One region of the Pectobacterium odoriferum genome, then DNA from elsewhere that is predicted to be linked to it. Evidence: predicted binding sites of a transcription regulator. Region 1 holds the regulator's gene; each other region holds the start of a gene.
What was found. The regulator PurR, encoded in region 1, represses purine synthesis genes. The targets are predictions, from matches to a motif close to CANGCAAACGTTTGCNTG.

Region 1 (5,662 bases):
AAGTGGCGATCTGGTCTTTTTCCGCATCAATAACCGTGGCGCAGCCGATCACGTCGGGGTTTATCTGGGGGAAGGGAAATTTATCCAGTCACCGCGTACAGGCTCAGATATTCGCATCAGCAAGCTGAGTGAAGATTATTGGCAGGAGCACTACGTTGGCGCGCGCCGCGTGGTCACACCGCAGACGATTCGTTAAGAGTGATATAGGTTACATACGTCGAACAGAAGCAATTCAGACACGTTTTATGTAACATCAACGTGTCTGAATACCTAACCCGCACAAAATCATCGATCGGTTAGTTCAGCACCGCAGTAAAACTAAACACGATGATCACAGCCAACGAACCAATGGTTGTCAGCAAAGACATCTTCAGATCTGTATCCATAAACCACTCCTTATTAGCGAACAAATTTTCTCTGAAAACTTCATCTGAAAAAACACGCCCCTTCACAGCCGAATCCACTTAGGCAGTTAAAGCTACAAATAATAGGGTTATTACGATTCTTTCATAATTCTAGCGAAAAATCTCGGACGAATGCATCACTAATAGTATAAATTAGCCCTTTCACTTTCATGATAAATCGGACACAATCCGCTGTTTATGAAAGCGCTGCGTATCAGTCGAAAAACGTCAACCCAGATCCCTTCGGTATAACATTCGGCATTCTCCTTCTGAAATCCTGTTTTTTAGCTTAGAAGAAGAACATTAAACGTAGGCAAACGATTAACAATATACTTACGTCTGTAACAGGTAAGTTCAGGAGTCATTTTTAGATGGCAACGATTAAAGATGTGGCAAAACGTGCTGGCGTTTCCACCACAACCGTATCGCACGTGATCAATAAAACACGTTTCGTCGCCGAAGAGACTAAGGCAGCCGTCAGAGCGGCAATCAAAGAATTGCACTATTCACCCAGCGCCGTCGCCCGCAGCCTCAAAGTTAATCACACTAAATCTATCGGCTTACTCGCCACATCCAGCGAAGCCCCCTATTTCGCCGAGATCATTGAAGCCGTCGAAAACAGCTGCTATGCCAAAGGTTACACGTTGGTGCTGTGTAATTCGCATAACGACATCGGTAAACAGCGCGCCTATCTTTCTATGCTGGCGCAAAAACGCGTCGACGGCCTATTGGTGATGTGCGCCGAATACCCGCCTGAGCTGTTGTCGATGTTGGAAGATTATCGCAGCATTCCGATGGTCGTTATGGACTGGGGACAGATGCACAGCGATTTTACCGATACGATTATCGATAACGCCTTTGAAGGCGGTTATATGGCAGGCCGCTACCTGATTGAACGCGGCCATCGCGATATCGGCGCCATCCCCGGCACTCAAGAACGTAACACTGGCAGCGGACGCTACCTCGGCTTTTTGAAAGCGCTGAAGGAAGCTGATATCACAGTGCGTGACGAATGGGTGGTTCGGGGCGATTTTGAACCGGAATCCGGCTACAAAGCCATGCATCAGATTCTCGCACAGAAACAGCGACCTACAGCCGTATTCTGCGGTGGCGATATCATGGCGATGGGTGCCATCTGTGCGGCTGACGAGCTGGGTCTGCGCGTACCGCAGGACATTTCGGTGATCGGTTATGACAATGTGCGCCACGCACGCTTCTTTACGCCTGCGCTGACCACCATCCACCAGCCAAAGGAGCGTCTGGGCCAGTCCGCGTTCTCTATGCTCCTGGATCGCATTACCAGTAAACGAGAAGATGCGCACGTCATTGAAGTACACCCGACGCTGATTGAACGCCGCTCGGTGGCAGACGGCCCCTACCTCGACTATCGCCGCTAATTAGCGGCAATACTGCGCAGCGCAGGCAAGTGAGCACTACATGATGATGGAAAACTGGCATAATTTCGGCGCTGATGACGATCATACATTAATGGCCTAGCAGGCTCGCTTCCAGCAGAACTCGCCACCGCTTTCCACACGCTATACGGCCCGCTTCCACCGGATGTTCAGCTACTATCTTAACGCCTGTGCAGGGGCATTCAGAGCACGAACACTTCAGCTCTGGCAGGTCGTGTACAGCACGGATGGGATCGAAGGCGGGTTACGTGTTTCACGCTGATAGAAAAAAGAAAACCGGACGATGCGGCTCGTCCGGTTTACAAGAATAGGCAGTGCAGGATATCAGTCTTCGTTGGCGAGATCGCTCAACTGCTTGCTGGCTAACACGCGTTCGACGGTATCCACCACGGCCTGCGTTTGCGGGTCGATTTCAATATTGATACGATTTCCCAGACGTTTCTGTCCCAGCGTGGTGCGGTTCAGTGTTTCTGGAATTAAATGCACGCAGAAACGTCCGCGAGTGACTTCTCCCACCGTCAGGCTGATGCCATCAATCCCAACAAAGCCTTTATGCAGCACGTATTTCATCAGCGCTTCATCAGCCAGACGGAACCAAATCTGATGGTTATTCTCTGAAACCTGAATTTTGACCACTTCCGCCGTACACATGATGTGCCCCGACATAACGTGCCCACCGATCTCATCACCGAATTTCGCGGCTCGCTCAATATTGACGACATCGCCTTCATGAATATCGCCCAGATTCGTTAACCGCAGCGTTTCCTTCATGAGATCAAAACTGACACGATCGCCGTCAATGGCGGTTACCGTCAGGCAGCAGCCATTGTGTGCCACCGATGCGCCAGGCACGAGCCCTGGCAGCAGCTCGGGTGGGAGTTGGACAATGTGCGTGCGAAAGTTGGATTTTTCTTCAATCGACACCACCGGCGCGGTGCCCTGAACAATACCGGTAAACATGCGGTTTGCCTCTTAAAAACAAAGAAATGACGCTGTGCAGTGTGCCCGATATTTCACGGAAAACCAAACCGGAATGCCGTATGCCACATTGCTATCGAAACCGTAGCGTAACAAAAAGAATATATTCTCTTCCATGCTGGTTTACTTTCGTTAAGTCGTTACAATAACGCTCTCTTTATCCCGATCTGTTTTTCACATCTGAGTCATTTATCCTGCTATTACGTTAGCCATTCAAGGAAGGTATCCGTGCAACAGTATCTGACAGAAGCGCGTAAATTATCGGCGCTTGCTGTTCCTGTCATTATTGCGCAAGTGTCCCAAACGTCGATGGGTGTGGTTGACACCATCATGGCCGGTGCTTATAGCGCCACCGATATGGCCGCCGTCGCGGTGGGAACCTCAATCTGGCTCCCCGCCATTCTTTTTGGTCATGGACTGCTACTGGCGTTAACACCCGTTGTCGCACAGCTCAACGGTTCCGGCCGTCGCGATCGTATTTCTCATCAGGTGCGACAGTCCTTTTTCCTCGCAGCCATCATTTCGGTGCTGACAATGCTGGTGCTGTATCAGGGGGAATACGCGATTAACCTGATGAGCGACGGTTCGCCTGAATTGGCTGCGAAAGCCATCGGCTATCTGCACGCGTTGCTGTGGGGCGTACCCGGCTATCTGTTCTATCAAGTTTTGCGCTGCCAGTGTGAAGGGCTGTCCAAAACCTACCCCGGCATGATGATTGGGTTCATCGGACTGTTAATCAATATCCCGATTAACTACATATTCATCCACGGTAAATTTGGTATGCCCGAACTGGGCGGCGTAGGTTGCGGCGTCGCCACCGCATCGGTTTACTGGATCATGATGCTACTGATGATGCTCTATACCCGACGTGCCTCCTGGCTACGCGATATCCGTCTTCATCGCTCGGCATTCCGGCCAGATTTTACCGTGCTGAAGCGCCTGTTTGGCCTCGGTTTACCCATCGCGCTGGCGCTGCTTTTTGAAGTCACACTGTTTGCCGTGGTTGCCCTACTGGTGTTACCGCTGGGTGTTGTCGATGTCGCAGGTCACCAAATTGCCCTGAATTTCAGTTCGTTGATGTTCGTTCTTCCGCTCTCAGTGGGCGTCGCTACCACCATTCGCGTCGGACATCGGTTAGGGGAAGGTTCGGTTGAGAACGCCCGCATTGCCGCGCATACAGGAATCATGGCCGGCGTAGCGTTAGCCTGCTGCACGGCAGTCTTCACCACGCTGCTGCGTGAACCCATTGCCCTGCTCTACAATCAGGATCCGCTCGTGGTGGCGATGGCCTCTCAGCTCATGCTGTTGGCTGCCGTTTATCAAATCTCCGATGCCGTTCAGGTCATCGGCACCGGCGTATTGCGTGGCTATAAAGATACCCGTTCAATTTTCTATATTACCTTTGTCGCGTATTGGGTATTGGGGTTACCGAGCGGCTATCTGCTGGCATTGACCGATGTCATCGTGCCTCGCATGGGGCCTGCGGGCTTCTGGTGTGGTTTCATCATTGGCCTGACAGCGGCAGCGGTGATGATGGTGACGCGGATTCGTTTTCTTCAGCGCCAACCCGCCGCACGGATTTTAGCGCGCGCCGCCCGCTAGATAACATTTCATCCAGTTTTATACCCTAAATAATTCGAGTTGCGTGACAGAACGTTAGCGTTTTGAACAGCGCTAGCGCTGGCCCGAAGGGGGAGCTTCATTGATGAAGCTCATTAATCCCCAAGAGCTTACTCAAGTAAGTGACTGGGGTGGGTAAGAGCAGCCAACGCACAAGCAGCTTGAAGAATTACGGGTATCGTCGAAAAAAACGACGAAATGGATACAACCCCAGCAATCGCACTGGCAAGAGCACAAAATTGCATTTTTCCTCTTGCCAGCTTTCCCCTTGCTCGCTACTATTCGCCTCGCTGTCAGACAGGCAGCACGGTATCTCAATGCGTTCATAGCTCAGTTGGTTAGAGCACCACCTTGACATGGTGGGGGTCGTTGGTTCGAGTCCAATTGAACGCACCATTCTTTGTTTTTCCTTCGAATTAATTCTTTTTATTTCACCTCTTTTATACCTCATTTGTCCGTTCATACTGGCGGTTACAGGCACCGTATATTACCCCATTGACACAGCGGTGAGAGTAAAAGGCCAGAGGAAGTTGACTCCCCCATCGGGTTTTTAGGGTTATTCATTGGCGAACCACGTTATTCGCGAATTAAACTTGCGGGTGAATCAAACAATACTCATCCCAGTATCAAACCCTTCTCTGGCAGCAACCAATGCGTTACTGGTTTTCACCGCACCGCCAATTACCACCGTGTGATGAGCGCCCCCCCTTAATTCCTCGATCAATGCTGTCGCTGGCGTATACCCCAATGCAATGACCACCGTATCAGCTTGCAGCGCATACTGACCACGTTCATTTTCCACCCTAACTTCAGTTTCAGTAATTTCCATTACACGCGTGTTCAGACAAGATGCCACGTCATAGTCGTTGAGTAATGCCTGAAGATGGACTTTACTCACGCCATCCAGCTCGATCAGCAGCTTATCGCGCAGTTCCACGAGGGTGACCTCTTTCTGCTGCATGGCAAGATGCGCGGCAGTTTCACCGCCGACCTCACCACCACCAGCGACGACAACACGTTGCCCAACCGTTACATTTCCCAACAGGACATCCTCAGCCAACACCACATGAGGCCGGTGAATTCCCTTAATCGGCGGCAGCGAAGGGTTACCTCCGGTAGCAACAATCACCACATCAGGTTCACCTTGCTCCACCAGCGTTTTAGTCAGCGTGGTATTGCAGAGGACTTGCACATCGTGTTTCGCCAGCTCTCGGACAAGCCAGCCGGTATACGTTGCCAACTCTC
Region 2 (5,662 bases), 660 kb from region 1:
CCGCCACTGGATTGAATGGCAGGATCCGTTCCCGAAACCGGCTTATCTGTTTGCGCTTGTTGCCGGCGATTTTGATGTGCTTCAGGATCGCTTCACGACACGTTCTGGTCGCGATGTGGCGTTGGAGCTGTACGTTGACCGTGGCAACCTCGATCGTGCTGGCTGGGCGATGACCTCGCTGAAGAATTCGATGAAGTGGGACGAAGAGCGTTTCGGTCTGGAATACGACCTCGACATCTATATGATCGTCGCCGTTGATTTCTTCAACATGGGGGCGATGGAAAACAAAGGGCTGAACGTATTCAACTCTAAATACGTGCTGGCCAAGGCAGAAACCGCGACGGATAAAGACTATCTGAATATTGAAGCGGTGATCGGCCATGAATATTTCCACAACTGGACGGGCAACCGCGTCACCTGTCGCGACTGGTTCCAGCTTAGCCTGAAAGAAGGGCTGACGGTGTTCCGCGATCAGGAGTTCAGCTCCGATCTGGGTTCGCGTCCGGTGAATCGTATTGATAACGTGCGTGTGATGCGCGGTGCGCAGTTTGCTGAAGATGCCAGCCCGATGTCGCATCCGATTCGTCCCGATCAGGTGATCGAGATGAATAACTTCTACACGTTGACGGTCTATGAAAAGGGATCGGAAGTGATCCGCATGATGCACACCTTATTAGGTGAGGAAAAATTCCAAGCCGGTATTCGTCTGTATTTTGAGCGTCACGACGGCAGCGCGGCGACCTGTGATGATTTCGTGCTGGCGATGGAAAATGCCTCCGGTGTCGATCTCACACAGTTCCGCCGCTGGTATAGCCAGTCAGGCACGCCGGTGCTGACCGTACGTGATGATTACGATCCGCAGACGCAACAATATCTGCTAAGCGTGAGCCAAAAGACGCCGATCGGTGCCGACAAACAGCCAAAGTTGCCGCTGCATATTCCGTTGGATATCGAACTGTACGACCCACAAGGGCAGGTCATTCCGCTACAGAAAGACGGTCAACTGCTGGCGTCGGTGCTTAATGTGACCGAATCTGAACAGACGTTCATTTTCGATCAGGTGCCTTGCCGCCCGATTCCTTCTTTATTACGTGAGTTCTCTGCGCCGGTAAAACTGAACTATGCATGGAGCGATGAACAGCTGACGTTCCTGATGCGCCACGCGAGCAATGCCTTCTCACGCTGGGATGCGGCACAGAGCCTGCTGGCTAACTATATCCGTCTGAACGTTTCTCGTTATCAGCAGAAACAACCGCTTTCTGTACCGATGCATGTTATCGATGCTTTCCGTGGCGTGTTGCTGGATGAAAAACTGGATCCGATGCTGGCTTCTCAGATTCTGACATTGCCGAGCGAAAATGAGATTGCTGAGCTATTTGATATCATCGATCCTACGGCTATTGCTGCTGTACGTGAAAGCATGACGCGTACGATGGCAAAAGAGATGGCGGATGAGTGGCTGGCGGTATACCACGCGAATCACGCGCCGCAATATCGTATCGAACATGCGGATATGGGCAAACGCGCGCTGCGCAACGTCTGCCTGCATTATTTGGCATTCAGCGATGCGGATCAGGCGGATAAACTGGTGCAGGCGCAGTTCCGTCAGGCGGATAACATGACGGATTCTCTGGCGGCGCTGTCGGCGGCGGTCGAGGCTCAACTGCCCGTGCGTGATGAGCTGCTGACGCAGTTTGATAACCGCTGGCATCAGGATGGTTTGGTCATGGATAAATGGTTTGTGCTGCAAGCCACCAGCCCGGCTGCCGATGTGCTGACCCGCGTACGTGAGCTGCTGCAACACCGATCATTCAGCCTGAACAACCCTAATCGCCTGCGTTCGCTGGTGGGGGCATTTGCCGCGTCAAATCCGTCGGCGTTCCATGCTGAAGACGGGAGCGGCTATCGCTTCCTGACGGAGATTCTGACCGATCTGAATACCCGCAATCCGCAGGTCGCGGCACGAGTGATCGAACCGTTGATCCGCTTGAAACGCTATGATGCTAAACGCCAGTCGCAAATGCGTCAGGCGCTGGAGCAGCTGAAGACATTGGAAAATCTGTCTGGCGATCTGTTCGAGAAGATCAGCAAGGCACTGCAAGACTAATCCTGCCACAGTCATTCTTCTGTCACACGCGGTAGCTTGCCGCGTGTGACATCCTCCCTCGCGCTAATTTCTTACATTCCGCAAACGTTTTACTTTCCGCAGAGATGGCACTACCATCACCGACCGTGAGTTAAACCGTAATCCACTATTGCTTACTTCCAGCGTAGGCAAGATACCTTTGCGATAGGGATCTCAGGAGACAATATGTTCTATCCCGTTATCAAAAAAGCCCTGTTTCAGCTCGATCCAGAGCGTGCACATGAGCTGACCTTCCAACAATTACGCCGTATTACCAACACGCCTTTTGAATTTCTCGTCCGCCAATCTGTTCCTACTAAACCGGTTACCTGCATGGGGTTATCTTTTAAAAACCCACTTGGTCTAGCGGCGGGATTAGATAAAGACGGCGAATGTATCGATGCGTTAGGCGCAATGGGATTTGGTTTTATTGAAGTGGGGACGGTGACGCCGCGTCCACAATCCGGTAATGACAAACCGAGATTATTTCGCGTAGTGGAAGCGGAAGGATTGATCAACCGAATGGGTTTCAATAATAAAGGCGTGGATTATCTGGTCGAGAATGTAAAGAAAACACGCTTTGGCGGTGTATTAGGGATCAACATCGGCAAGAATAAAGATACGCCGGTTGAGCAAGGTAAAGACGACTATTTGATCTGCATGGATAAGGTTTATCCTCATGCAGGCTATATCGCGATCAACATTTCGTCACCCAATACGCCGGGATTACGCAGTCTGCAATATGGTGAAGCGCTGGACGATCTTTTACTGGCGATAAAAAACAAGCAGACGGAATTAAAAGACAAGCATCAGAAATATGTTCCCGTGGCGGTGAAGATCGCGCCGGATCTTTCTGAAGAAGAATTGATCCAAATTGCCGATAGTCTGGTTCGCCATAACATCGACGGTGTGATTGCCACCAATACAACGCTCGACAGAAAACTGATTCAGGGATTAAACCACTGCGGGCAAACCGGAGGATTAAGTGGACGTCCGTTGCAGACAAGCAGCACGGAAATTATCCGCCGTTTGTCACAGGAATTAGCGGGACGTTTGCCAATTATTGGCGTTGGCGGAATTGATTCTTTGGTTGCCGCCCGCGAAAAAATGGCGGCTGGCGCGTCGCTGGTACAGATATATTCAGGCTTTATTTTCCACGGCCCTCGCCTGATTAAAGATATCGTTACACATATTTAATCCGAAATGCCTTTCATTTTTAGCTGGGGGTTTATTTATCCCCCCAGCTAGTCTATATTTTATCCGTTTGCGTAAATAATCTATCAACCGATGTCTGATCGTCTTACCGCAACGTTTATGACGATGAACGATTATTGCAATGTGAGAAAACACAATCAGCCATTTCTGATATTTCTACTGTGAAGGCGAAGGGTAAATAATATGAAGTTAAAACCTGACGATAACTGGCGCTGGTATTTTGATACCGAACACGATCGCCTGATGTTGGATTTGGCTAACGGCATGTTATTCCGTTCTCGTTTTCCATCTAAAATGCTAACGCCGGATGCATTTAATGAATGCGCATTCTGTGTTGACGATGCTGCGCTATTTTTTACCTATAACGACAAATGTCAGAAAGCGGCACTGCACCGTGACCTTCAAGGCGAATTGGTTTTGAATGCGCTGGTCGCAAGCCGATTCTTAAAACCGCTTATGCCAAAAAGCTGGCACTTCATCCAACAGCCGGATGCCGTAACGTATTCGCCGCAGGCGGGTGATGTTGTACAGGTACAGCTCACTGAAACCCATGAAACGGCCTGTTTCCTGGTGGCGGAAGCAGGGGACAAAGCCTGTCTCTGTCTGCTGGCGCAAGAACAGCTATCATTAAGTGGAAAGACTATGGGGCTGGGCGACGCCATAAAAATCATGCACGACAGGCTAATGCCTGCCGTCGTTCAGAATAGAGCTGAGTGGGAAACCGCGTTGGGTGAAGGCACGTCGGCATTTGAGTATGCCAAGGTCGTCTAAACCACTTTGTCATACTTCAAACTGCATGTACGCTATTTTTTCTTTGGCTATTGCAAATGAACGTCACTCTGCGGAATACAGCTACAGCTAAGAATTTCGCCGTTTTCCCTTATGGCACTTTGCTTCAGTGCGGAAACTTCTCCGCTGACCAGCGTCAATTTACAGCAACCGCACAGTCCTGCCCGACAAGAATAGGGGATTCGAATACCCTGTTGCTCCAACTGTGCCAGTAAAATCTGCTGATTGTTTCCTTGTAACGATTGTCCCTGATAGTGGATGGTGACGGCCTGTTCGCTTTTTTCGGGAACGACAAGGCTTTCGACTACCTGGCCGGAGCCATAAGGACGCGGGGGTTTGGTCGCTAAGACTTCCAATGTGTCGCCCACGCGAATGATGCCCGTATTTCTGGCGACCAGATTTTGCCCAAAATCAACGTCGCCGTTCTCGGCAGTACGGAACGATTGCAGCGTTGCCAGCGGTTCTCCTGACGGGTGCTTACGGCCACGTTCGATGCTGACGGTGGTGAAAATGCAGCGGCTACAGGGTTTGACGACGTCAAAAATAACCTCGCCAATCCGAATGGTCTTCCAACTGTCTTCGGCAAAGGCTTCCGCGCCCGTCACGACCAAATTGGGACGGAATTGTTCGATTTTAATGCCGGCGGAACAGCGCTGGCGTAGCGCCTGAAATGAGGCATCATTAATTAACAGAAACGGATAGCCATCGGCAAATGCTAGAGGAACGTCTGGATAATGCTTCACTCGACGCGATGGCTCATTGCCCACCCAACGAAGCTGGACGGTGCGCTGAAAATAGTGGCTTAACCAGACATTGATAGCATCGGGGGCGACGAGTGCAGTGAAGTGCGTCCCCCAGACTTCTGTTGGCTGAGGTGACTCGGTGAAGTCGGCAAAACGAATTGTGGCCGTTTGACCATCCGGCGCGGCAATAAACAGTCCATCGGGTAACAAGGCGGGGGTAAATAACACCATCTGCGGATACTGGCGGGCAGTAATAAATGTGCCATCAGGCTCGGTAATCATGAAGGCACGATCGTTCGCCAAACCGCTGACAGACGCCATTGCGTGGGACAGTTGCAGCCCCCGCATCGATTTTACCGGATGAATATAAAGCCGCGTTACGCCAATCACTGACCTGTTCCTTGCCAAAGTAAAACGGCAACTTTATGACAAGCGTCTCGGATTAGCTATAATGCGCCTCAATTTCTTTTATGAATCTATTTTTTGGTGATAGTGACGACATGAATGCTTTGTTTGCCAGTACGGCGCGGGGATTGGAAGAGTTATTAAAAAGCGAACTCGAATCATTGGGTGCGCAGTCCTGTGCGGTTGTGCAGGGCGGTGTCCATTTTGAGGGTGACAATCGCCTGCTGTACCAGAGCCTGCTGTGGAGCCGTCTGGCATCGCGCATTCTGCTGCCGCTGAATGAATTCAAGGTACACAGCGATCTGGATTTGTATCTGGGCGTGCAGGCAATTGACTGGTCAACGATCTTCAGCATCGATAAAACCTTTGCCGTGCATTTTACCGG
Region 3 (5,662 bases), 1.4 Mb from region 1:
TCAGCGTTGTCCGGTTAATCTCCGCGGCCTGTTCGCTCAGCATGTTCAGGCTTTGATAAGCCTGATAGGCCAGCACCAACAGCGGCAGCAAAACCAACAAGAACGCCATAATTACTAATTGCCGCAGGGAACGCGGGAATAAACGCCATCGTTTCAAAGAAATCATCTCGTTACCTATCGAATCCGCTCTGATGCTAACTGAGTCTTATAAAACGTCAATGCTTTCCCTTGCGGCATGCGCAACACTTCGCAATACGGCATGAATACCCATGTAACGACGTAAAAAGTAACGTCGTAAAAAGTAGCGCCGTAAAAAGTAGCGCCGTAAAAATCAATCAGGGGGATTCTCTGGGGGAGGTGGCGGGTATGAAACGTCACGCGGCCAGAAGAATCGCTCCCTCTGGCCGCGTAACTGAATAGGCGGTGCCTCACTCAACGTGTCGCCCGATGCTTGATAACGTTCGTTTTCACGCCCGATTATCGGTTTGGTGGACGATAGGCACCCTTTCTTTTGGCATCATTCCAGATGTTATGAGCGAAAATATTTGCCAGTTAGCAACGCAATCATAACCAGTTGAATGAGCAACTCTAATTAAAATGCACTTAGTATGCCAAGTTTGAAAAAAATAAATCAAAACACTGATTATTAATGATTTTTAATTTAAAACTCACCAATAAATATACAGTTCAGAGTATGAATAACGAAAATACACGCCAAAGAGACGATTTATGTCGCTAAAAACAGACAGCTTTATGACGTCATTACACCATTCATATAAATCAAACAGTTAAATGTCACTAATTAGAGACATCAAAAAACCTGTTCGTCGCAAAAAAACGACAAACTGAGAAAACAGACGCAAAAAAGGGGCCGAAGCCCCTTTCTCTGACTGACCTTAACTTAGCCCAACTGTCTGCGTGCGTTGCGGAACATACGCATCCACGGACCATCCTCGCCCCATTCTTCTGGGTGCCAGGAGTTACTGACGGTACGGAACACACGCTCAGGGTGCGGCATCATGACGGTTGCCCGACCGCTGGTGCTGGTTACTGCCGTAATACCGTTTGGCGAGCCATTCGGGTTAGCCGGATAGTTCTCGGTTACCTGACCGTAGTGGTTGATATAACGTAGCGCCACCAGACCGTGCTCTTCAATCGCCGCCAGATGCGCACCATCGCGGACTTCAACTTGCCCTTCGCCGTGTGAAACGGCAATCGGCATGCGCGATCCTGCCATGTCATTCATGAACAGCGACGGGCTTTTCTCCACTTCGACCAAGCTGAAGCGCGCTTCAAAGCGATCGGATTTATTGCGGACAAAACGCGGCCAGAGATCGGCACCCGGAATCAGTTCACGCAGGTTAGACATCATCTGGCAGCCGTTACAGACGCCTAGCGCCAGCGTCTGTGGACGCAGGAAGAATTCAGCAAATTCATCACGTACGCGAGAGTTGAACAGAATGGATTTAGCCCAGCCCTCACCCGCGCCCAGCACGTCACCATAAGAGAAGCCGCCACACGCCACCAGCGCCTGGAAATCCTGCAAATTACGGCGATTTGCCAGCAGGTCACTCATATGAATGTCGATGGCATCAAAGCCTGCACGGTGGAACGCTGCCGCCATTTCTACGTGAGAGTTCACACCCTGCTCACGCAGGACTGCCACTTTAGGGCGGACATTCTTAGCGATATAAGGTGCGGCGATATCTTCCTGCGGCTCGAAGGTCAGAGACACGTTCAGGCCAGGATCGTTATCATCCTGTCTGGCGATGTGTTCCTGATCGGCACACTGCGGGTTATCACGCAGACGCTGCATCTGCCAGCTGGTTTCAGCCCACCAGCGACGCAGCGTTGAACGGCTTTCCTGATAGACGGCTTCTGCACCCTGATTGATGGTGAAACGCGTGCCTTCTTCAGCATGACCAAGGTAATGCACGCAGCCAGCCAAACCGTGCAGAGCCAGAACCGCTTCCACTTCCGCACGACGGGCAGCAGGAATCTGAATGACGGCGCCAAGCTCTTCGTTAAACAGCGTCGCCAGCGTATCCTCGCCCTGAGAGGCGATATCAACAGTCACACCGCAATGACCAGCAAACGCCATCTCTGCCAGCGTAACCAGCAGGCCGCCGTCTGAGCGGTCGTGGTAGGCCAGAAGCGCTTTGTCCGCGACCAGTTGCTGTATGGCGTTAAAGAAGCCTGCCAGTTGCTCTGGGCTATGAACATCTGCCGTCTTACGACCCAACTGACGATAAACCTGCGCCAGCGCTGTCGCGCCCAGAGCTTTATTACCAGCACCCAGATCGATGAGCAGCAGCGCATTATCCTGTCCGGTACGCAGCTGTGGCGTTACCGTGTTACGCACGTCTTCCACGCGGGCAAACGCAGAGATCACCAGCGACATCGGCGAGGTTACCGCGCGATCTTCGCCCTCTTCCTGCCAGCGAGTTTTCATTGACATGGAGTCTTTACCCACCGGAATCGTCAGACCCAGCGCCGGGCACAGTTCTTCACCCACGGCTTTCACCGCATCGTACAGTCCAGCATCTTCGCCCGGATGCCCTGCTGCTGCCATCCAGTTCGCAGACAGCTTCACACGAGTCAGCGGGCCGATATGCGTGGCCGCAATGTTCGTCAGCGCCTCACCCACAGCCAAACGTGCGGAAGCCGCAAAGTTACGCAGCGCAACGGGCGCACGTTCACCAATAGACATCGCCTCGCCGTAATAGCTATCAAGGCTGGCGGTGGTCACCGCACAGTCAGCCACCGGCACCTGCCACGGACCGACCATCTGATCGCGTGCCACCATACCGGTAACAGAGCGGTCACCAATGGTGATCAGGAAGGTTTTTTCGGCGACAACAGGCAAATGCAGCACGCGCTCGACCGCTTCAGCCAGGTAGATTTCATCACGCTGTAGCGGCGTGCCTTCAACCTGCTTGCGCTCAACGTCACGCAGCATCTTCGGCGTTTTGCCCAACAGCACATCCAGCGGTAAGTCGATAGGCTGGTTGTTGAAGTGACGATCGTTCATCGTCAGATGCAGTTCTTCCGTCGCCTCACCAATCACCGCATAAGGCGCACGTTCACGGCGGCAAATTTCATCAAACTGTGCCAACTGCTCTGGCGCAACGGCCAGAACGTAGCGCTCCTGCGATTCATTACACCAGACTTCAAGCGGGCTCATGCCCGGTTCGTCGTTCAGAATATCACGCAGTTCAAAGCGCCCACCGCGACCACCGTCGCTCACCAGTTCCGGCATGGCGTTGGACAGACCGCCCGCGCCGACATCGTGGATAAACAGAATCGGGTTGGCTTCACCCAATTGCCAGCAGCGGTCGATCACTTCCTGACAGCGGCGCTCCATTTCCGGGTTATCGCGCTGTACAGAAGCAAAATCCAGATCCGCATCAGACTGACCCGATGCCATAGAAGAGGCAGCACCGCCGCCCAGACCAATATTCATGGACGGTCCGCCCAGTACAATCAGTTTGGCCCCGACGATAATTTCGCCTTTTTGGACGTGATCGGCGCGGATGTTACCAATGCCGCCCGCCAGCATGATCGGTTTATGGTAGCCGCGCAGCTCTGTGCCATTGTGGCTATCGACGCGCGCTTCATAAGTACGAAAATAGCCCGTCAGTGCAGGACGACCGAATTCGTTGTTGAATGCCGCGCCGCCCAATGGACCTTCGGTCATGATATCCAGCGCACTGACAATACGCTCTGGCTTGCCGAACTCTTCTTCTTCCCACGGCTGGACAAAACCAGGAATGCGCAGGTTCGATACAGAGAAGCCCACCAGACCCGCTTTCGGTTTGGAACCCCGACCTGTCGCGCCTTCGTCACGGATTTCACCGCCGGATCCTGTTGCTGCGCCCGGCCACGGTGAAATGGCGGTTGGGTGGTTATGCGTTTCAACCTTCATCAGGATATGAGCGTCTTCCTGATGGTAAGTATATTGTCCGTTGGTATCGGTGTAGAAACGGCCGACGGCGGAGCCTTCCATGACGGCGGCGTTATCTTTATAGGCAGAGAGGACGTGATCGGGCGTGTGTTCAAAGGTGTTTTTAATCATTTTGAACAGTGACTTCGGCTGAGTGACGCCGTCAATCACCCAATCCGCGTTGAAAATCTTGTGCCGGCAGTGCTCAGAGTTCGCCTGTGCGAACATATACAGCTCAATATCGGTTGGGTTACGGCCCAGTTTGGTGAAGGCTTCCAGCAGATAATCAATTTCATCTTCTGCCAATGCCAGGCCCAGACGGACGTTCGCCTCTTCCAGTGCCTGACGCCCTTGCAGCAGAATTTCGATGCGCTTGAAAGGTGCAGGTTGATGATGAGAGAACAGCGCTTCGGCCTGTTTCAGGTCGCTAAATACGCTTTCCATCATCCGGTCATGCAGCAGTGCCCCCAGTTGCTGCCACTGTTCATCGCTCAGCGTCGGCGCATGAATATAGAAAGCCAGACCGCGTTCCAGACGCAGTACTTTGTTTAATCCACAGTTATGGGCGATATCCGTTGCTTTGGAAGACCACGGTGAAATCGTGCCGGGACGCGGCGTGACCAGTAACAGATGGCCTTGCGGCTCGTGCTCCGCGAGAGAAGGACCATACTTCAGCAAACGTGTCAGTTTGGCCTGTTCATCGTTGTTCAGCGGGGCGCTGACATCGGCGAAATGTACGTATTCAGCATAGATATCACTGACCGGCAAAACGTGCTCTTTGCAGCGGACCAGCAATTTATTAATACGAAAAGCCGATAAAGCAGGTGAACCACGCAGTATTTCCATAATCTAAAGTTCTCTCGTCTTCGATGCACTGGCTGCGATACAGCCATGGGGCACAACAGGGGGGAAACGCGCATATTATAGAGAATCCTTCCCTCGGACGAAACCGTTTGCGTGGCGATAATTTCACTTCGCGTCCGACGAATGATTAATTGGTGACCAAATCAATAAAAGTTGCACACTGGCGCTTTGTTAAGCAAAATGCCCCCACTCTGGGAAATGACGTATAAAAAAACTGCCGTTACAGACAGCCTGGCCACACGGCCGCCGAGAGATAACTATTTGAAGCCGTTAAAATTAAATTATTTTTTCATCGGGATTATCACGTTACTGCTGGCGTTAGCGCTATGGCCTAGTATTCCCTGGCGCAGTAGTCAGGATGTACAGCTCAGGCAGATCCTCTCACGCGGTGAGTTGCGTATCAGCACGGTCAACTCACCGCTGACTTATGCAATGAGCAACGGATCCCCGACAGGTCTGGACTATGAACTGGCAAAACGGTTCGCCGATTACCTCGGCGTCAAGCTGGTGGTCTCGTCACGCAAGAATCTTGACGAGCTGTTCGACGATCTGGACGGTGACGATGCAGACCTGCTGGCAGCCGGGCTGATCTACAACCACGAGCGTCTGGAACGCTTCCGTGCCGGCCCAACCTACTATTCCATTTCACAACAGATGGTGTATCGCCTTGGTTCACCTCGCCCAAAAACGCTGGATAAGCTGCAAGGCCGCCTCGTCGTGACGTCAGGTTCGGCCCACGCCGCTACCCTGCGCGATCTAAAAGCAGAAAAATACCCGCAGCTAAACTGGGAATCGGCTTCCGATCAGAGCACACAGGACTTACTGAAGCAGGTTGCCGACGGCAAACTGGACTAT
Region 4 (5,662 bases), 2.1 Mb from region 1:
GGTCGAACTTATCGCGCAGTTTGCGAATTTCGCTTTCCGCCACGCCAGCCAGTTTCGCCAGACGCGCATCGGCAAAGCCTTTACGCTTCAGCGTACGCAGGAAATCGGCATCCAGCGCGGTGGCACCTTTTTCAGCGACCTGCTCTTCCAGACGCACCAGTTCTTCAATCTGCACCAGGAACCAGCGATCGACGTTGGTCAGGTTAAATACGCCATCGACGGACATCCCTGCACGGAAGGCATCGGCGATGTACCAGATACGCTCGGCACCGGCATCTTTCAGCTCGCGGCGGATTTTAGTCAGCGCTTCTGGGTCGTCCAGATCCACTTTAGGATCGAAGCCAGTTGCGCCCACTTCCAGACCGCGCAGCGCTTTCTGTAAGGATTCCTGCTGCGTACGGCCAATTGCCATCACTTCGCCCACAGATTTCATCTGCGTGGTCAGACGGTCGTTGGCACCAGCGAATTTCTCGAAGTTGAAACGCGGAATCTTAGTGACAACGTAGTCGATAGCAGGTTCGAAGGACGCCGGCGTACGACCACCGGTGATGTCGTTCATCAGCTCATCGAGCGTGTAACCTACAGCCAACTTAGCCGCGATTTTCGCAATCGGGAAGCCTGTCGCTTTAGACGCCAGCGCGGAAGAACGTGATACACGCGGGTTCATTTCGATAACAATCAGACGGCCAGTTTTCGGGTTTACCGAGAACTGAACGTTAGAACCGCCCGTTTCTACGCCGATTTCACGCAGTACCGCCATCGAGGCGTTACGCATGATTTGATATTCTTTATCGGTCAGCGTTTGTGCAGGGGCGACGGTGATGGAGTCTCCAGTGTGGATCCCCATCGCATCGAAGTTTTCGATTGAGCAGACGATGATGCAGTTGTCGTTCTTATCACGCACCACTTCCATCTCATACTCTTTCCAACCAATCAGCGATTCATCGATCAACAGCTCTTTGGTTGGAGAAAGATCCAGCCCGCGCTCACAGATCTCTTCAAACTCTTCACGGTTGTAAGCGATACCGCCACCGGTGCCGCCCATCGTAAAGGAAGGACGGATAATGCACGGGAAGCCGACGTCAGCCGCAACGGCCAGTGCTTCTTCCATATTGTGTGCAATACCGGAACGCGCAGTATCCAGACCGATCTTCTTCATCGCCACGTCGAAGCGGCGGCGGTCTTCTGCTTTATCAATCGCATCCGCCGTTGCACCAATCATGGTGACGCCGAATTCAGCCAGCACGCCCTGACGTTCCAGTTCCAACGCACAGTTCAGCGCAGTCTGGCCGCCCATCGTTGGCAGCACTGCATCTGGACGCTCTTTTTCAATGATTTTGCGTACCACTTCCCAGTGAATCGGCTCGATATAGGTCGCATCGGCCATTTCCGGGTCGGTCATGATGGTTGCCGGGTTGGAGTTCACCAGAATAACGCGGTAACCCTCTTCACGCAGTGCTTTACACGCCTGTGCACCCGAGTAGTCAAACTCACACGCCTGGCCGATAACAATCGGGCCGGCGCCCAGAATCAGGATGCTTTTAATATCTGTACGTTTTGGCATTTTCTCGCTCCTGATTATTTAGCTGAAGAACGGTAAGTCTGAATCAAGTCAATAAAGTGGTCGAACAGCGGCGCGGCATCATGCGGGCCGGGGCTTGCTTCTGGGTGTCCCTGGAAGCTGAACGCTGGCTTATCCGTGCGGTGAATCCCCTGAACCGTATGGTCAAACAGGGATTTGTGCGTGACGCGCAGCGTGGCAGGCAGATTATTTTCATCAACTGCAAAGCCGTGGTTCTGCGCGGTAATCATCACACAGTTGTTATCCAGATCTTTGACCGGATGGTTGCCACCGTGGTGACCCAGCTTCATTTTGATGGTCTTGGCACCGCTCGCCAGTGCCAGCAGTTGGTGACCCAGACAGATACCGAATACCGGAATATCCGTTTCTAGGAAGGTTTTGATCGCACGAATCGCGTAGTCGCACGGTTCCGGGTCGCCCGGGCCGTTAGAGAGGAAAATACCGTCTGGGTTCAGCTTCAGTACGTCCTCAGCAGGCGTCTGCGCAGGTACAACCGTCAGGCGGCAGCCGCGATCCACCAGCATACGCAGAATGTTGCGTTTCACACCGTAGTCATAAGCAACAACGTGGTAAGGCAGCTCGCTTTCGTTTTTCGCCGCCGGCAATTCGCCTTCCAGCGTCCAGCTTCCCTGTAACCAGCTGTAGCTTTCTGCCGTCGTGACTTCTTTTGCCAGATCCATGCCCTTCAGCCCTGGGAAGGCTTTCGCTTTCTCCAGTGCGACGGCAGCATCCGGCGCATCGCCCGCGATGATGCAGCCATTCTGTGCGCCTTTCTCACGCAGCAGACGGGTCAGTTTACGGGTATCGATATCAGCAATGGCGACGATGTTGTTGCGTTTGAGGTATTCAGACAGGCTTTCTTCACTACGGTAGTTGCTGGCAATCAGAGGTAAATCGCGAATAACCAGACCTTGAGCCTGTACAGAGGGGGATTCTTCATCGTTGGCATTGGCGCCGACATTACCGATATGGGGATAAGTGAGAGTGACAATCTGGCGGGAATAGGAAGGATCAGTAAGGATTTCTTGATAACCGGTCATCGACGTATTGAAGACCACTTCCCCCACTGCCGACCCTTCTGCCCCAATGGCCCGACCGTGGAATTGGGTTCCGTCTTCCAGAACCAATAGCGCTGACTTAATCAAAACACCCTCCAAGGAATAAACAATCACGTTATTTGCATATTAATTCAGATTCGAGCCACTAAATCAATGCAAAAACTACCTGTAAGGCCAATTTTTGGCAAATTGGGCGCATTTTAATGATGGTCTTCCTGATTGTCTACCCAAACCGCTTTTTTTCTCTTATTTTTATGCTTTCCGAAATAAATAGTCGCCCACTGACGTAAAAAACCCTATCAACTGAGATAAGTAAACGGTTGCGAGACAACATTGCTAAAATAAGAGTAACAAATCACCAGCAAAGGACATTTTGGGAGTAAGGAGGGAAAATCATCACTAAAAAACAGAATAAAACACAAACAAATACCAATGATGATAGAAAAAAGAAGCCAAAAAGATAAAAATAAAGGTGAACGTAAAAACACCCACCTTTTTCAGTTAGATAAACTATTTATAAAAAAATAAAATACTACAAATCATCCAAATAAAGCACATCTCTCATATCAAAAAGGCCACTTTCTTTCGCACTAATCCAGATTGCAGCTCTTACTGCACCATTAGCAAATGTCATGCGGCTGGATGCCTTGTGGGTAATCTCAACGCGCTCACCCACATCAGCAAACATCGCCGTATGTTCACCGACGATGTCGCCCGCTCGCACGGTCGCAAAACCAATGCTTTTCGGATCGCGCTCACCGGTGTAGCCTTCACGCGCGTACACGGCACAGGACTTCAGATCGCGTCCCAGAGCATCAGCGATCGCTTCGCCCATCGCCAGTGCGGTACCCGATGGCGCATCCACTTTGTGGCGGTGGTGTGCTTCAATGATTTCGATATCAGTATAGTCGCCCATGACTTTGGCCGCTTTTTCCAGCAGCTTCAACATGACATTGACGCCAACGCTGAAGTTCGCCGCAAACACAATGCCGATATCCTGCGCAGCCTGCTTAATCGCCGCCTTTCCTGCGTCATCAAAGCCGGTAGTCCCAATAATCATGCCTTTACGGTGCTGACGACAAAATGCCAGATGCGCTAATGTGCCTTCTGGGCGGGTGAAGTCGATTAAAATATCGAAATCATTCTGCACGGCATCCAGGCTTTCATTCACGGTAATTCCACTTTTCCCCAGCCCTGCGAGTTCACCGGCATCACTTCCTATCAGAGACGAACCAGAACGCTCCAGCGCCGCGCCCAATACCACGCCGTCCATTTGCTCGATAGCCTGAATCAGCTGGCGTCCCATACGGCCGCCCGCGCCTACAACCGCAATGCGGATGGATGAATCCTTCATAATGTCTCTCTCTTTTTGATCCTGACGACATAAAAATAACATCAGGTTAACGGGCGCTGCGCACTATCGCCAGCGGATTTACCGCCAAATTAGAAAATACTGTTTGAAACCGCAGAAAATCAGCAAAACTGTCTAACCACAGACAGCAAAATGGCACATCAGAGCGATGAAAAACCGCAACGTATTTGAAGACAAGCAGAAGCGGTCAGAATTAAACCACATGGCATAACGCATAAAAATTCATTTTTATGCGTTAACATTTTCATCGATGAATAACAGCGAGGAGATATACCCTAAATAATTCGAGTTGCAGGACAAAACGTTAGCGTTTTGAACAACGCAAGGCGTTGGCCCGTAGGGCGAGGGACATTTATGTCCCTCGTAACGCGGCAAGCGAAGGACAAACTCGTCGGGAACGAATTTGACCAGCCAAAGGCTGGCCTCCGGTGAGAGACAGGATGTCTCTCATTTCATCCCGATGAGCTTACTCAAGTAATTGATTCGGGTGACAAATCTGCCGGAAGCAGATTTGAACGCTGCTTGCAGCGGCCCCAACGGGGCGAGGCTCATGGATGAGCCGAGTAACGAGCGTAGCCAACGCACATGCAACTTGAAGTATGACGGGTATAAAATGGAAGGGAATAACAGCGATAGGGCCGAAGCCCTATCGCAGAAACAGCGCTAATCTACCTGTTTGACGTCAACACGCAGCTCTTTCGGCACTTCAAAGACGATGTTTTCTTCACGTCCCTGCATTTCAACGGCAACCTTGCCGCCCAATTCTTTCAGGCGCTGGATCACCTGTTGTACCAAAATATCCGGTGCGGATGCGCCTGCGGTTACCCCAACATGCGAAGCACCCTCTACCCATGATTCCTGGATATCTTCAGCTGAATCAATCAAATAAGCCGATTTCCCCGCTCTCTGTGCCAATTCAGCAAGACGGTTGGAGTTTGAAGAATTTTTAGAGCCCACAACAAACACGACATCCGCCTTATCTGATAAATGGCGAACGGCTTCCTGACGATTGGTCGTGGCATAACAGATATCATCTTTACGCGGACCCACAATCTGCGGAAAACGCTCACGCAGCGCATCAATCACTGCATAAGTATCATCAACAGAAAGCGTGGTTTGCGTCATAAAGCACAGATTGCTTTCGTCTTTTACCTGTAGCTGCCAGACATCCTCAGGGGACTCCACCAAATACATACCACCATCCGCATTGCTGTACTGCCCCATCGTCCCTTCAACTTCAGGGTGTCCGGCATGCCCGATAAGAATCGCTTCTACGCCTTTCTTACTGGCTCTGGCCACTTCCATATGCACCTTGGTCACCAGCGGACAGGTCGCATCGAATACCGTCAGATCGCGGTTTTTGGCTTCATTGCGTACCGCTTGTGAAACGCCATGTGCAGAGAAAATCAGAATCGCACCATCCGGCACGTCTTCAATCTGCTCAATAAAAATCGCGCCACGTTCGCGCAATCCGTTAACCACATAGCGGTTATGTACTACTTCATGACGGACGTAAATCGGCGTACCAAAAAGCTCCAGCGCACGTTCCACAATGCTGATAGCCCGATCGACACCAGCACAAAAGCCACGCGGATTAGCCAGCAGGATCTGCATGTGTCACCTCCTGTTGTACGGGATCAATATCCAGCA

Region 2: pyrD (quinone-dependent dihydroorotate dehydrogenase) is a predicted target of PurR. The motif match lies at 2,185-2,202, and genes of this name have one in related genera.
Region 3: purL (phosphoribosylformylglycinamidine synthase) is a predicted target of PurR. The motif match lies at 4,886-4,903, and genes of this name have one in related genera.
Region 4: carA (glutamine-hydrolyzing carbamoyl-phosphate synthase small subunit) is a predicted target of PurR. The motif match lies at 2,950-2,967, and genes of this name have one in related genera.

Annotation. Positions count from the first base shown of each region.
Region 1 covers NZ_CP034938.1:2,139,636-2,145,297, reverse strand. The annotation lists gene EO763_RS09580 (C40 family peptidase) at 1-196, shown strand, start outside; gene cydH (cytochrome bd-I oxidase subunit CydH) at 297-386, opposite strand; gene purR (HTH-type transcriptional repressor PurR) at 776-1,801, shown strand; partial or broken gene EO763_RS09565 (class I SAM-dependent methyltransferase) at 1,821-2,081, shown strand; gene EO763_RS09560 (riboflavin synthase) at 2,144-2,779, opposite strand; gene EO763_RS09555 (MATE family efflux transporter) at 3,026-4,399, shown strand; tRNA gene EO763_RS09550 (tRNA-Val) at 4,737-4,813, shown strand; gene EO763_RS09545 (oxidoreductase) at 5,022-5,662, opposite strand, start outside.
Region 2 covers NZ_CP034938.1:2,803,856-2,809,517, reverse strand. The annotation lists gene pepN (aminopeptidase N) at 1-2,107, shown strand, start outside; gene pyrD (quinone-dependent dihydroorotate dehydrogenase) at 2,312-3,322, shown strand; gene EO763_RS12545 (cell division protein ZapC) at 3,524-4,111, shown strand; gene EO763_RS12540 (YcbX family protein) at 4,159-5,262, opposite strand; gene rlmKL (bifunctional 23S rRNA (guanine(2069)-N(7))-methyltransferase RlmK/23S rRNA (guanine(2445)-N(2))-methyltransferase RlmL) at 5,373-5,662, shown strand, end outside.
Region 3 covers NZ_CP034938.1:3,562,141-3,567,802, forward strand. The annotation lists gene EO763_RS16025 (sensor histidine kinase) at 1-166, opposite strand, end outside; gene purL (phosphoribosylformylglycinamidine synthase) at 902-4,789, opposite strand; gene mltF (membrane-bound lytic murein transglycosylase MltF) at 5,006-5,662, shown strand, end outside.
Region 4 covers NZ_CP034938.1:4,227,200-4,232,861, forward strand. The annotation lists gene carB (carbamoyl-phosphate synthase large subunit) at 1-1,564, opposite strand, end outside; gene carA (glutamine-hydrolyzing carbamoyl-phosphate synthase small subunit) at 1,579-2,727, opposite strand; gene dapB (4-hydroxy-tetrahydrodipicolinate reductase) at 3,173-3,994, opposite strand; gene ispH (4-hydroxy-3-methylbut-2-enyl diphosphate reductase) at 4,676-5,626, opposite strand; gene fkpB (FKBP-type peptidyl-prolyl cis-trans isomerase) at 5,607-5,662, opposite strand, start outside.